DNA from 2 places in the Fictibacillus sp. EA-CB0309 genome. Region 2 is predicted to be linked to the other one. Evidence: predicted binding sites of a transcription regulator. Region 2 holds the regulator's gene; the other holds the start of a gene.

Region 1 (5,859 bases), 870 kb from region 2:
ACGCACTTCCGCCGTCTTGTGTAAAGATTTTTGCGGTAAAAAGCTCTTAAGCTCCACTGCACCTTTGGAGGTTTGAAGCACTTTGTTTTTTACAGCACGGCTCACTGTCGATTCATGAACACCGATCTCATCCGCTACTTCTTTTAACGTTAGTGGTATAAGATCTGATTTATCAAAGGTTAAAAAATACTTTTCCTGTACCCGTACGATCTCTTTCGTAATGTTAAGCAATGTTTCTTTTCTTTGTTCCAGCGCTTTTTTCAGCCAATTGAATTTTTGAAAAGAATCATATAAAAATTTAGAGGTCGCATTTTTTTCGTTTAAAAGCGAACCATAGCTGTCGTTCAACTTTAAGATTGGTGAATATTGCTCGTTCACGGAAATGTGGAATATCCCATTCTCTTCGGTCACAGAAACATCAGGATATAAATACGCCTGATCATTAACAGGTGAAAACGCCGCACCAGGACGCGGTTCCAGCGTTTGTAGAAAATCTGCTGCCTTCTCCACTTGTTCAGGTGTTACGTTCAGGATTGACGCTAGGTTTTTCATTTTCCGCTCAGCTAATTGATCCAAATGCCGATCAACAATTATGTAGCTTAACGTATGTTCAAGCTGTTGTTCACGTAGCTGAAGTAAGAGACACTCTCGTAAATCTCTCGCTCCGATTCCAACAGGTTCAAGTGTTTGCAGCAGACTGATAAGCTCTTCACATTTCTCGACTGTTGTTTTAAATCTGGCAGCCGTTTCTTGAGCGGATACGGTAAGATAACCGCTTTCATCTACGCTCAAAAGTAAATATTGAAAAAGTTTGCGATCCTTTTCTTCAATTGGAAGAAGAATGGACTGCTTATAAAGATAGTCATATAGCGTTTCCTTCTCCATAATTAAATGTTCGAGGTGCTGCTTATCATCTGAACGGCTATTAATTCCGTTCTTCCGTACACTCTTTTTCAATGTGGTAAACATGCCTTTTGGTTCAGCAATTTCAATAAGCGGATTTTCTAATGCCTGCTCTTGAAGGTATGATGTCAGTTCGTGACTGGGAACTTGTAAAATGGCGATGGCCTGGCGCAATTCAGTTGTCATGACAAGATTCATGCTCTGTTGTTGAAACAAACCCATTTCCATCCTAAATCCCTCCCCTATTATTTCATCATACTATAGATGAAAGCGCTATACATCCTACAAAATTTGGGGGTCTGACTCCCAACAAATACAAATTTACCAAATTTGTATTTGTCAGAAAGACATAACGATCCCTACAAGCTTAAGTTTGATTAGCATCTTTGATTAAGCGCAATGTTAAATTGTTAGGGGTCTGTCCCGGGGACAGACCCCTAACAATTTACACACAATTTCATACCATTTTAAAAGATACAAAAAAATGCCAGCACCGCCGGAAGGCAGTGTGGCATTTTAAACTTTACTATTAAAGTTTTGTTACGTTAGCAGCTTGTGGTCCGCGCTCGCCATCAACGATTTCGAAAGATACTTCTTGTCCTTCTTCAAGAGACTTGAAGCCTTCTGATTGAATCGCAGAAAAGTGTACGAATACGTCATTTCCACCTTCAACTTCGATGAAGCCGAAACCTTTTTCAGCGTTGAACCATTTTACTTTACCATTTTGCATGGGTGTTTCCTCCTTACAAACGCTATGTAAGCGTTTTAACTCTTTTAACCATCTTACTATGTAAATAAAAAGGCATAAAAAAATGCGCACTCATCTGAATAATTCAGAAGCGGATTTAAGTGTTCCACTTCTTATTCAAAAAGTACGACCGCTTTAAATCCAAAAAATATTCACAACGTAAAAGGTTGAGATAACTATAACATGTCCAACCCAAATTGTCAAAACAAGGGATGAAATTTTTGATATACTTTTGCTCTGCCACTCGATAGGCTATGATAGATAAAGACCTGTAACATCTGTAAAACTTGTTTATCGATTTAAGGAGGAAGAACTGTGAGCGAAGCATTTTCAGTACCTTATTTTAAAGAAAATTTTCAGCAATATATCGAACGAAACAAAGATGTTTTTACGAAAACACATGCGATGAATGCTTATTATCGTTCGATCGTAGGAACACTTATCAATGATAATCTCAATAAAAACAGTGAAATCGTGCGTCGCATACGTAATTTAGAAACCGCTTATATTGAAATTAAAAATGAAAACTAAAGCTTAATTAATCCGATATCAGGGTAATGTTTTGTAATGGAGAGGTTTAAAATCCTGCTTCTAGCGGGCATTATGATGATAGCCCATACATAAGGTGTAAGAAGGATATTGAGCAATGCTGGCGAAATGAGTTACATACAGCATATTGTTTGACCTTGTTTGACCTTTTTTGTATGATGACAGTACAGTTTAAGTTGAAAAAGGAGAAGGAGGATTTCCATGAACTTAATTCCAACAGTAATTGAACAAACGAACCGTGGGGAGCGCGCTTACGATATTTACTCCCGTCTGTTAAAAGACCGTATTATTATGCTTGGCAGTGCAATCGACGATAACGTTTCTAACTCAATCGTAGCACAGCTTCTATTTCTAGCTGCTGAAGATCCTGATAAAGACATCTCGTTATACATAAATAGCCCAGGTGGATCAATCACAGCAGGTATGGCGATTTATGACACAATGAACTTTATTAAGCCGCACGTATCAACAATTTGTATTGGTATGGCAGCATCAATGGGAGCTTTCTTATTGGCTGCAGGTGAAAAAGGAAAGCGTTATGTGCTTCCGAATTCAGAAGTTATGATTCATCAGCCACTTGGCGGCACACGCGGTCAAGCGAGTGATATCGAAATTCACGCACGCCGCATTATCCAAATGCGTGAACAGCTTAACAAAATCTTGTCTGAAAAAACGGGTCAACCGCTTGAAGTGATCGAGCGCGACACAGACCGTGATAATTTCTTACTTGCAGAAGATGCTGTTAAATATGGATTGGTCGATAAACTGATCACTTCTGTAGACAGCACAGATATTAAAAAATAACAACAAATAGGAAAAACAGGACTGCTTCAATGTTGAGCAGCCCTGTTTTTTTGTGTGTTTTATTAAAGTACAGCTACAATTTTTCCTTTAACGTGTCGTTCTGCAAGCTTAGCAAGTGCAGCAGGTACTTCTTCTAGCGAAATCGTTTCAGAAATCATAGCTGTTATTTTTCCTTCGGCCACAAGCTGTGCCAATTCTTCGTTCATTGTTGCTAGATCTTTTTGTGCTTTGACTGAATTAGAAAAATGAGCAGCACCTAGTGCGATCTCGTGAAAGGATAGCGCTTGGCTGAATGGTTTAACAGCGGAATAATCAGGATTTCCAGCAATAAAAGCAATACGCCCGTTAAATGCAATACTCTTTAGAGACTGAGTAGCATTATCACGGCTTACGGTATCAAGAACGGCATCTACACCAACATTATCAGTCAGTTCCATGACTCGAGCATGGACATCTTCTGTTTTATAAAAAATCACGTGATCTGCACCTAAGCTCTTCACGTATTCTTCATTTTCAGGCGAACATGTTGTGATGATGATCGCTCCAATCTGTTTAGCCAGCTGTATCGCAAAACCGCCGACACCCCCTGCGCCGCCATGGATCAGGATCGTCTCACCTTCTTTCAAGTTCATCTTGCGGAATAGTGCTTGATAAGCCGTCATCCCTGCACATGGAAGAGCAGCTGCTTCCTCAAATGACAGTCCGTCTGGAATTCTAGCTACAGAATGAGCGGTAGTAAGCGCATATTCAGCGTATCCGCCTTTTTTGCGAGGTTACCATGATAGAAGATACGGTCTCCTTGTTTGAATTCCGTAACCCCTTCCCCTGTTTCTTCAATAACACCCGCAGCGTCTAGTCCTAAAATATGAGGATAGTTCCAATTTGGGTTTCCATTTGTTGCCGTTTTGTAGTCTACTGGATTAAGTCCTGCCGCCTTCACTTTAACAAGAACTTCACCTGGTCCTGGAACAGGTTTATCTGTTTCACTAACCTTCATTTCACGCCACATGTTTTTGTCTTGTAACAATAAAGCTTTCATCTATAAAGTCCCCTTTACGAGTAGTAAGATTGGTAAAAATGATACAAGGGACAGTATATCCATTTTGATGGTGTGATAATAGAAAAATGCTCATGGCGGTTAGCTTTACGCTGTCAGTGTATTGCGTGTTCTGGGTGTCCTCACTAAATGGACAAAACAGGGATTTGTATTTGTCTGGGGTCTGTCCCCCTCGATTGCTTTCAGCATGGCTTTGGCTTTGTTGACCGTTTCTTCGTATTCACGTTCAGGCACGGAATCCGCCACAACACCAGCTCCTGCTTGCACATATGCTTTGCCGTCTTGAAACACGATCGTTCGAATCGCGATACATGAGTCCATCTGCCCGTTGAACCCTAAATAGCCGATCGCGCCTCCATATACACCGCGTGATTGCTTCTCCAGTTCTGAGACGATCTGCATAGCTCTTACCTTCGGAGCACCTGAGACTGTTCCAGCCGGCATGCACGAGCGCAAAGCATCAAAGAAATCTTTATCTTTTTGCATTTTGCCTTTTACGTGCGATACCATATGCATTACGTGTGAATACCGTTCGATTTCCATATAAGAGTCTAGCTCAACAGAACCAAATTCACTGACTCGTCCAACATCGTTTCTGCCTAGATCAACAAGCATGACATGTTCTGCACGCTCTTTTTCATCTGCGAGTAAGTCCCTTTCATATGCTAAGTCTTCCTCATGCGTCTTGCCTCTTGGCCGGGTTCCTGCGATCGGCCTGTTTTCAACACATCCGTTATCTACTTTTACAAGAAGCTCAGGAGAAGCACCTACGATAAACGTGTCGTTAGATTTGTAGTAATACATATATGGCGATGGATTCATGGAACGCAGAAGCCGGTACACATCAAACGGATCGGCTTCCGTTTCCTGTTCAAACCGCTGTGACAATACGACTTGAAAAACGTCTCCAGATTTGATGTATTCTTTCGCCTGCTCAACCATGGAACAGAATTCTTCTTTTGTGTGAGAAGAGCGAACTCCTCTGCTTTTTTCACGGTTAATGGCTGTTCTGAATTTTCTGCCTTGCTTTTCGGGTGTTGCTGCAACTCTTGATACGTTCGACGAATACTCTCGCAAACGTCGTTATACTTTTGTTTAATACTTTCCTCATTATCATCATGGGAAACGTGCAGATTGCACAGGATTGTGGTTTTTTGTTTCAGATGATCAAATACAATGATTTCGTCAGTGAACAAAAATTCCATTTCATTTTCTTGGTTGGATGGCGATTTTGGTTTTGGCACATTTTCAAACGTATGAATCAGGTCATAGCCGAAAAAGCCAACAGCACCTCCTGTAAACGGAGGCAGAGAAGAGTGTTTAGGAGACTTGTATCGCGACATATAGTACTTCACGATTTCTAATGGAGAGCCTTGTTTCTGTATGTGTTGATTTTCTTTAATAAAGTCAAGATCGACTTTGGTCCCTTTTGAGGAAACAACCAAAAAGGGTTTTCTGCCGATATAGGAGTATCTAGCCCAACGTTCTCCGCCTTCTACACTTTCAAGCAGAAACGCATACGGCTCGTGGCGTACTCTCTCAAACTGAGAGATGCATGTTTCTTGATCAGATAGATACGTAAGACCAATCGGAATCACATTGTAGTTTTCTTTCGATAGAGATACAACTTCCTCTAAAGATGGTACAAACATGTTCAATTCACCTCTTTCAAAAAATAAAAACCTCTCGCTTGTTACAGCGGAGGCTAATTAAATGCATCATTAATAAACTAAGAAAGAGGTTTAATACAGGATTAAATACTCTCAACTCAGCTCAAGCTATGCTCTCTTTTCTCCAC
Region 2 (5,859 bases):
CCAGGGTGAAGTTCAGGTAACACTGAATGGAGGCCCGAACCCACGCACGTTGAAAAGTGCGGGGATGAGGTGTGGGTAGGGGTGAAATGCCAATCGAACACGGAGATAGCTGGTTCTCCCCGAAATAGCTTTAGGGCTAGCCTCGCGGCAAGATTCCTGGAGGTAGAGCACTGATTGGACTAGGGGCCCCCACAGGGTTACCGAATTCAGTCAAACTCCGAATGCCAGAGAATTATCCGCGGGAGTCAGACTGCGAGTGATAAGATCCGTAGTCAAAAGGGAAACAGCCCAGACCATCAGCTAAGGTCCCAAAGTATACGTTAAGTGGCAAAGGATGTGGAGTTGCCCAGACAACCAGGATGTTGGCTTAGAAGCAGCCACCATTTAAAGAGTGCGTAATAGCTCACTGGTCGAGTGACTCTGCGCCGAAAATGTAACGGGGCTAAACGTATCACCGAAGCTATGGCTTGTACCGTATGGTACAGGGGTAGGGGAGCGTTCGAAGTGCAGCGAAGTCAGACCGGAAGGACTGGTGGAGCGCTTTGAAGTGAGAATGCCGGTATGAGTAGCGAAAGACAAGTGAGAATCTTGTCCATCGAAAGCCTAAGGTTTCCTGAGGAAGGCTCGTCCGCTCAGGGTTAGTCGGGGCCTAAGCCGAGGCTGAAAAGCGTAGGCGATGGATAACAGGTTGATATTCCTGTACCACCTCCTTTCCGTTTGAACAATGGGGGGACGCAGTAAGGTAGGGTGAGCGCACTGATGGAATAGTGCGTCTAAGCAGTTAGGCTGTTGGGTAGGCAAATCCGCCCAACGTGAAGGCTGAGCTGTGATGGCGAGGGAAATTTTAGTACCGAAGTCCCTGATCCTACACTGCCAAGAAAAGCCTCTAGTGAGGAAAGAGGTGCCCGTACCGCAAACCGACACAGGTAGGCGAGGAGAGAATCCTAAGATGATCGGGAGAACTCTCGTTAAGGAACTCGGCAAAATGACCCCGTAACTTCGGGAGAAGGGGTGCTCTGATAGGGTTTATCGCCCGAGAGAGCCGCAGTGAATAGATCCAAGCGACTGTTTAGCAAAAACACAGGTCTCTGCGAAACCGCAAGGTGAAGTATAGGGGCTGACACCTGCCCGGTGCTGGAAGGTTAAGAGGAGGGGTTATCCTTACGGAGAAGCTCTGAATTGAAGCCCCAGTAAACGGCGGCCGTAACTATAACGGTCCTAAGGTAGCGAAATTCCTTGTCGGGTAAGTTCCGACCCGCACGAAAGGTGTAACGACTTGGATACTGTCTCAACGAGAGACCCGGTGAAATTATAGTACCTGTGAAGATGCAGGTTACCCGCGACAGGACGGAAAGACCCCATGGAGCTTTACTGCAGCTTGATATTGGATTTTGGTACAGCTTGTACAGGATAGGTAGGAGCCTGAGAAGCCGGAGCGCCAGCTTCGGTGGAGGCGTCGGTGGGATACTACCCTGGCTGTATTGAAATTCTAACCTTGAACCGTGATCCGGTTCGGAGACAGTGTCAGGCGGGCAGTTTGACTGGGGCGGTCGCCTCCTAAACAGTAACGGAGGCGCCCAAAGGTTCCCTCAGAATGGTTGGAAATCATTCGCAGAGTGTAAAGGCACAAGGGAGCTTGACTGCGAGACCTACAAGTCGAGCAGGGACGAAAGTCGGGCTTAGTGATCCGGTGGTTCCGCATGGAAGGGCCATCGCTCAACGGATAAAAGCTACCCTGGGGATAACAGGCTTATCTCCCCCAAGAGTCCACATCGACGGGGAGGTTTGGCACCTCGATGTCGGCTCATCGCATCCTGGGGCTGAAGTAGGTCCCAAGGGTTGGGCTGTTCGCCCATTAAAGCGGTACGCGAGCTGGGTTCAGAACGTCGTGAGACAGTTCGGTCCCTATCCGTCGCGGGCGCAGGAAATTTGAGAGGAGCTGTCCTTAGTACGAGAGGACCGGGATGGACACACCGCTGGTGTACCAGTTGTTCCGCCAGGGGCATAGCTGGGTAGCTACGTGTGGACGGGATAAGTGCTGAAAGCATCTAAGCATGAAGCCCCCTCAAGATGAGATTTCCCATCACGTTAAGTGAGTAAGACCCCTTAGAGATGATGAGGTTGATAGGTCTGGTGTGGAAGCGTGGTGACACGTGGAGCTGACAGATACTAATCGGTCGAGGGCTTATCCTTAAAAAGCATAACGTTTGGAAACGTCGTATCTAGTTTTGAGAGAACATAAAAAAATGATGAAAATCATTAAAAAATCTCTTGCAAAAGGCTTTAAAATATAATAAAATTTATCTTGTCCCAACAGGATAAATGATTTTGAGAGTGTTACATAAGTAACAAGGTCCAGTGATGATGGCGAAGAGGTCACACCCGTTCCCATACCGAACACGGAAGTTAAGCTCTTCAGCGCCGATGGTAGTTGGGGGTCTCCCCTGTTAGAGTAGGACGTCGCTAGGCAAATGAGGAAGATGGATGCAGATCCATCTTCTTTTTTTGTGTTTAAAAAGAAAAGGAAGAAAAAAGGTGGTTTGGCATCCGCCAAACTTCTGATTAAAGGTGATTGGGATGTGGAAGGGGAGGGTATAGAGCTTGGTTAGAGCTGAGCTGGGTTGTCGAGATTTAGCGAATGGCCTTTATTTATGATTTTAGACTTAATTAAGGTCCGTTACGACTTAATTAGCTCTCATTTCGACCGAATTTTGTTCATCTAGACTTAATTAGGGGTTAGAGATACCCCGCCTCGTATTTTTCAAAGACCTGTTTCAACCCTAAAAATCCTCTCACAACCATAAAAAAGGAAGAAGATGGACACAACCATCTTCCACCACGCTATATTCTTCAGCAAAAGCTCTAAAAATTCATCCAAAAGAACTCTAGCAGCTCTTACAACTATCATCCAACTATAAACCTAACCAAATACACCCCTGATCTCTCCCTCAAAACCCAGAATCTCACACAATTACGAGGTAATCTTCATTTTATACGAGGTAATGGAGAATATATACGAAGATAAGGTCCATAATTACGTATATAAAAAAGTTTATCCGATTTTCGACACCATCGATCACCCATCCACCATTATTTATCACTCGAAACAACTGTCTGCGGCCACAATAATCTTCAAATTCCTCAAAAGAACTCATCATCATCCTCCACCAAAAGCACCATCTTTTCGACAGAATCATACAGGTTAAGAAGCTGGGGACGAGGCAATAATGGTGGATAGAGATTTGCATTTTGGGAAAAAAGCAGGCTATAATAATGCTATAGTCAAAGTTAGTCAAAGTCAGAAGGGGAGGGGAAATGAGAAATATTTCAGATGTAATTGAAAATTACTTAAAGCAAATTCTCTCAAGTTCGAATGATCCGGCCATCGAAATTAAAAGGACGGATATTGCTGAAAGGTTTCAATGCGTGCCTTCTCAAATAAACTACGTAATCAACACGAGATTTACGATTGAAAAAGGGTTTGTAGTGGAAAGTAAAAGAGGTGGAGGCGGCTATATTCGGATCATGAAGGTCCGTACCGAAAGCTCAGCCCATCTAATTGATCACTTAACCACCTTGATTGGTGAAAGGATATCGCAAGGCAACGCAGAAAATGTAATAAAGAGACTTATGGAAGAGACGATTGTTTCCGAACGGGAAGCGAGGCTTATGCTGAGCGTTATGGATCGATCCATTTTAAAGCTTAATCTTCCGCATCGAGATGAATTACGTGCAGAACTTTTAAAAGCTATGATAAAAACGTTAAAATATCGAACCACATAGCCCTTTTTTTCATTCTATATAAAAGGAGGGAGCAGAATGAATTGTGAAGAGTGCCATGAACGTGAAGCGTCATTGCATTTTACAAAAATCATAAATGGAGAGAAAACGGAATTTCACATTTGTGAACATTGTGCCAAAGAAAAAGGAGAATTCATGCCGGGGTCGAATTCATTTTCCATTCACCAATTGCTTTCTGGTCTTTTACACGGTGATGGACATGTTCCGAACACCCCATCATCCAATTTCATTCCGCCCTCGTTAAGCTGTGAAAAATGCGGGATGAGTTATTATCAGTTTGCTAAAATTGGCCGTTTTGGATGTGATAACTGCTATAAGGCGTTTGAATCCAAGCTTAATCCGATCTTTAAGAGGGTTCATGGCGGTAATACCTTGCATGCGGGGAAGATACCTCTACGCGCAGGGAGCAGTATTCAAGAAAAAAGCAGCTTCAGCAATTAAAGCAAGCTTTGCAGCAGTATATATTAAATGAGGAATTTGAAAGAGCTGCTGAAACGAGAGATATCATCAGAGAAATCGAACGCCGCTTGGAACAGGGGAGGGATTCGTAACCGATGTCTTTAGAACGATTTATCAGTGACGCAATCAGTCCCTGGATGAAAAGGGAAGGACCTGAATCAGATATTGTTCTCTCAAGCCGTGTCCGACTTGCAAGGAATATTCATCAGTTTGTTTTCCCCATCGCAGCAGACAAAGAATCTGCTCATGAAGTGATTGCTTCCATTTCTTCTTGCATGAATGAAGAAAATGATGCAGCTGAGGCAGAAAATTTGGAAATGCTGATGATGGAGAAGTTAAAACCTGTTCAAAAAAGGGTACTTGTTGAGAAACATCTTATTAGCCCGAATTTAGCAGAACAAGCGAAATATGGTGCAGTACTTATGAATGACGATGAGTCAGTCAGCATCATGCTGAACGAAGAAGATCATATACGCATTCAATGTTTAGCACCAGGTTTCCAGCTAGAAGAAGTGCTTCATAAGGCGAACGAAATTGATGATTTGATTGAAAGAAATGTAGATTATGCGTTTGATGAAAAACGAGGATATTTAACAAGCTGTCCGACAAATGTAGGAACCGGCCTAAGAGCTTCCGTGATGATGCATCTTCCCGCACTGGTCCTCACAAAAAAGATGAGCCGAATCATACCGGCGATCAACCAGCTAGGATTAGCTGTAAGAGGCATATATGGTGAGGGGACAGAAGCTCAAGGAAACATTTTTCAAATATCAAATCAGATGACACTTGGTAAGTCTGAAGAGGATATAATGGAAGATCTCGCAGGAGTTGTAACGCAGGTCATCCAGCAAGAACGTGCAGCTCGTAAACAGCTGCAGGATGGATTGAAATTACAGCTTGAAGACAAGTTATTCCGTTCGTTGGGAACGTTGGAGAACTGCCGGATCATCCAATCAAAAGAAGCTGCAAAATGTTTATCAGATGTGCGGCTTGGCATTGATCTAGAGATATTACCCGGCATATCAAAAACGATTCTAAATGAACTTATGATACTTACACAACCAGGTTTTCTTCAACAATATGCAGGTGAAGTTCTAACTCCAGAAGAACGTGATATAAGAAGAGCCACATTAATCAGAGAAAGAATAAAATTGGAAAACCGATAAGGAGCGTGACGAGTATGATGTTTGGCCGTTTTACTGAGAGAGCACAAAAAGTTTTAGCGTTGGCACAAGAAGAAGCAATTCGATTAGGGCATAACAATGTGGGAACAGAACACATCTTACTTGGATTGATTCGGGAAGGCGAAGGAATTGCAGCCAAAGCTCTTCAAGTCCTTGGTTTAGGGCCGGAAAAAATCCAAAAAGAAGTAGAAACATTAATCGGCCGTGGACAGGAAGCTGTTCAAACGATTCATTATACACCTCGTGCAAAAAAGGTGATTGAACTTTCCATGGACGAAGCTCGTAAACTAGGGCATTCGTACGTTGGAACAGAACATATTTTATTAGGCTTGATCCGTGAAGGAGAAGGCGTTGCAGCCCGTGTATTAAACAACTTAGGTGTAAGCCTGAACAAAGCACGTCAGCAAGTTCTCCA

What was found. Region 2 encodes CtsR, which represses protease genes until heat stress. Its sites were predicted from a motif close to ATGGTCAATAAAGGTCAAACA; they were not measured.
Region 1: the regulator CtsR is predicted to act here: its motif matches at 2,329-2,349, upstream of clpP (ATP-dependent Clp endopeptidase proteolytic subunit ClpP).

Annotation. Positions count from the first base shown of each region.
Region 1 covers NZ_CP169271.1:1,050,259-1,056,117, reverse strand. The annotation lists gene rpoN (RNA polymerase factor sigma-54) at 1-1,131, opposite strand, end outside; gene cspD (cold-shock protein CspD) at 1,433-1,633, opposite strand; gene yvfG (protein YvfG) at 1,967-2,182, shown strand; gene clpP (ATP-dependent Clp endopeptidase proteolytic subunit ClpP) at 2,402-3,004, shown strand; partial or broken gene ACEWFH_RS05805 (zinc-binding dehydrogenase) at 3,067-4,043, opposite strand; partial or broken gene trpE (anthranilate synthase component I) at 4,149-5,713, opposite strand.
Region 2 covers NZ_CP169271.1:181,551-187,409, reverse strand. The annotation lists rRNA gene ACEWFH_RS01230 (23S ribosomal RNA) at 1-2,193, shown strand, start outside; rRNA gene rrf (5S ribosomal RNA) at 2,355-2,469, shown strand; gene ACEWFH_RS01220 (hypothetical protein) at 2,472-2,609, shown strand; gene ACEWFH_RS01215 (CtsR family transcriptional regulator) at 3,316-3,783, shown strand; partial or broken gene ACEWFH_RS01210 (UvrB/UvrC motif-containing protein) at 3,820-4,352, shown strand; gene ACEWFH_RS01205 (protein arginine kinase) at 4,356-5,426, shown strand; gene clpC (ATP-dependent protease ATP-binding subunit ClpC) at 5,441-5,859, shown strand, end outside.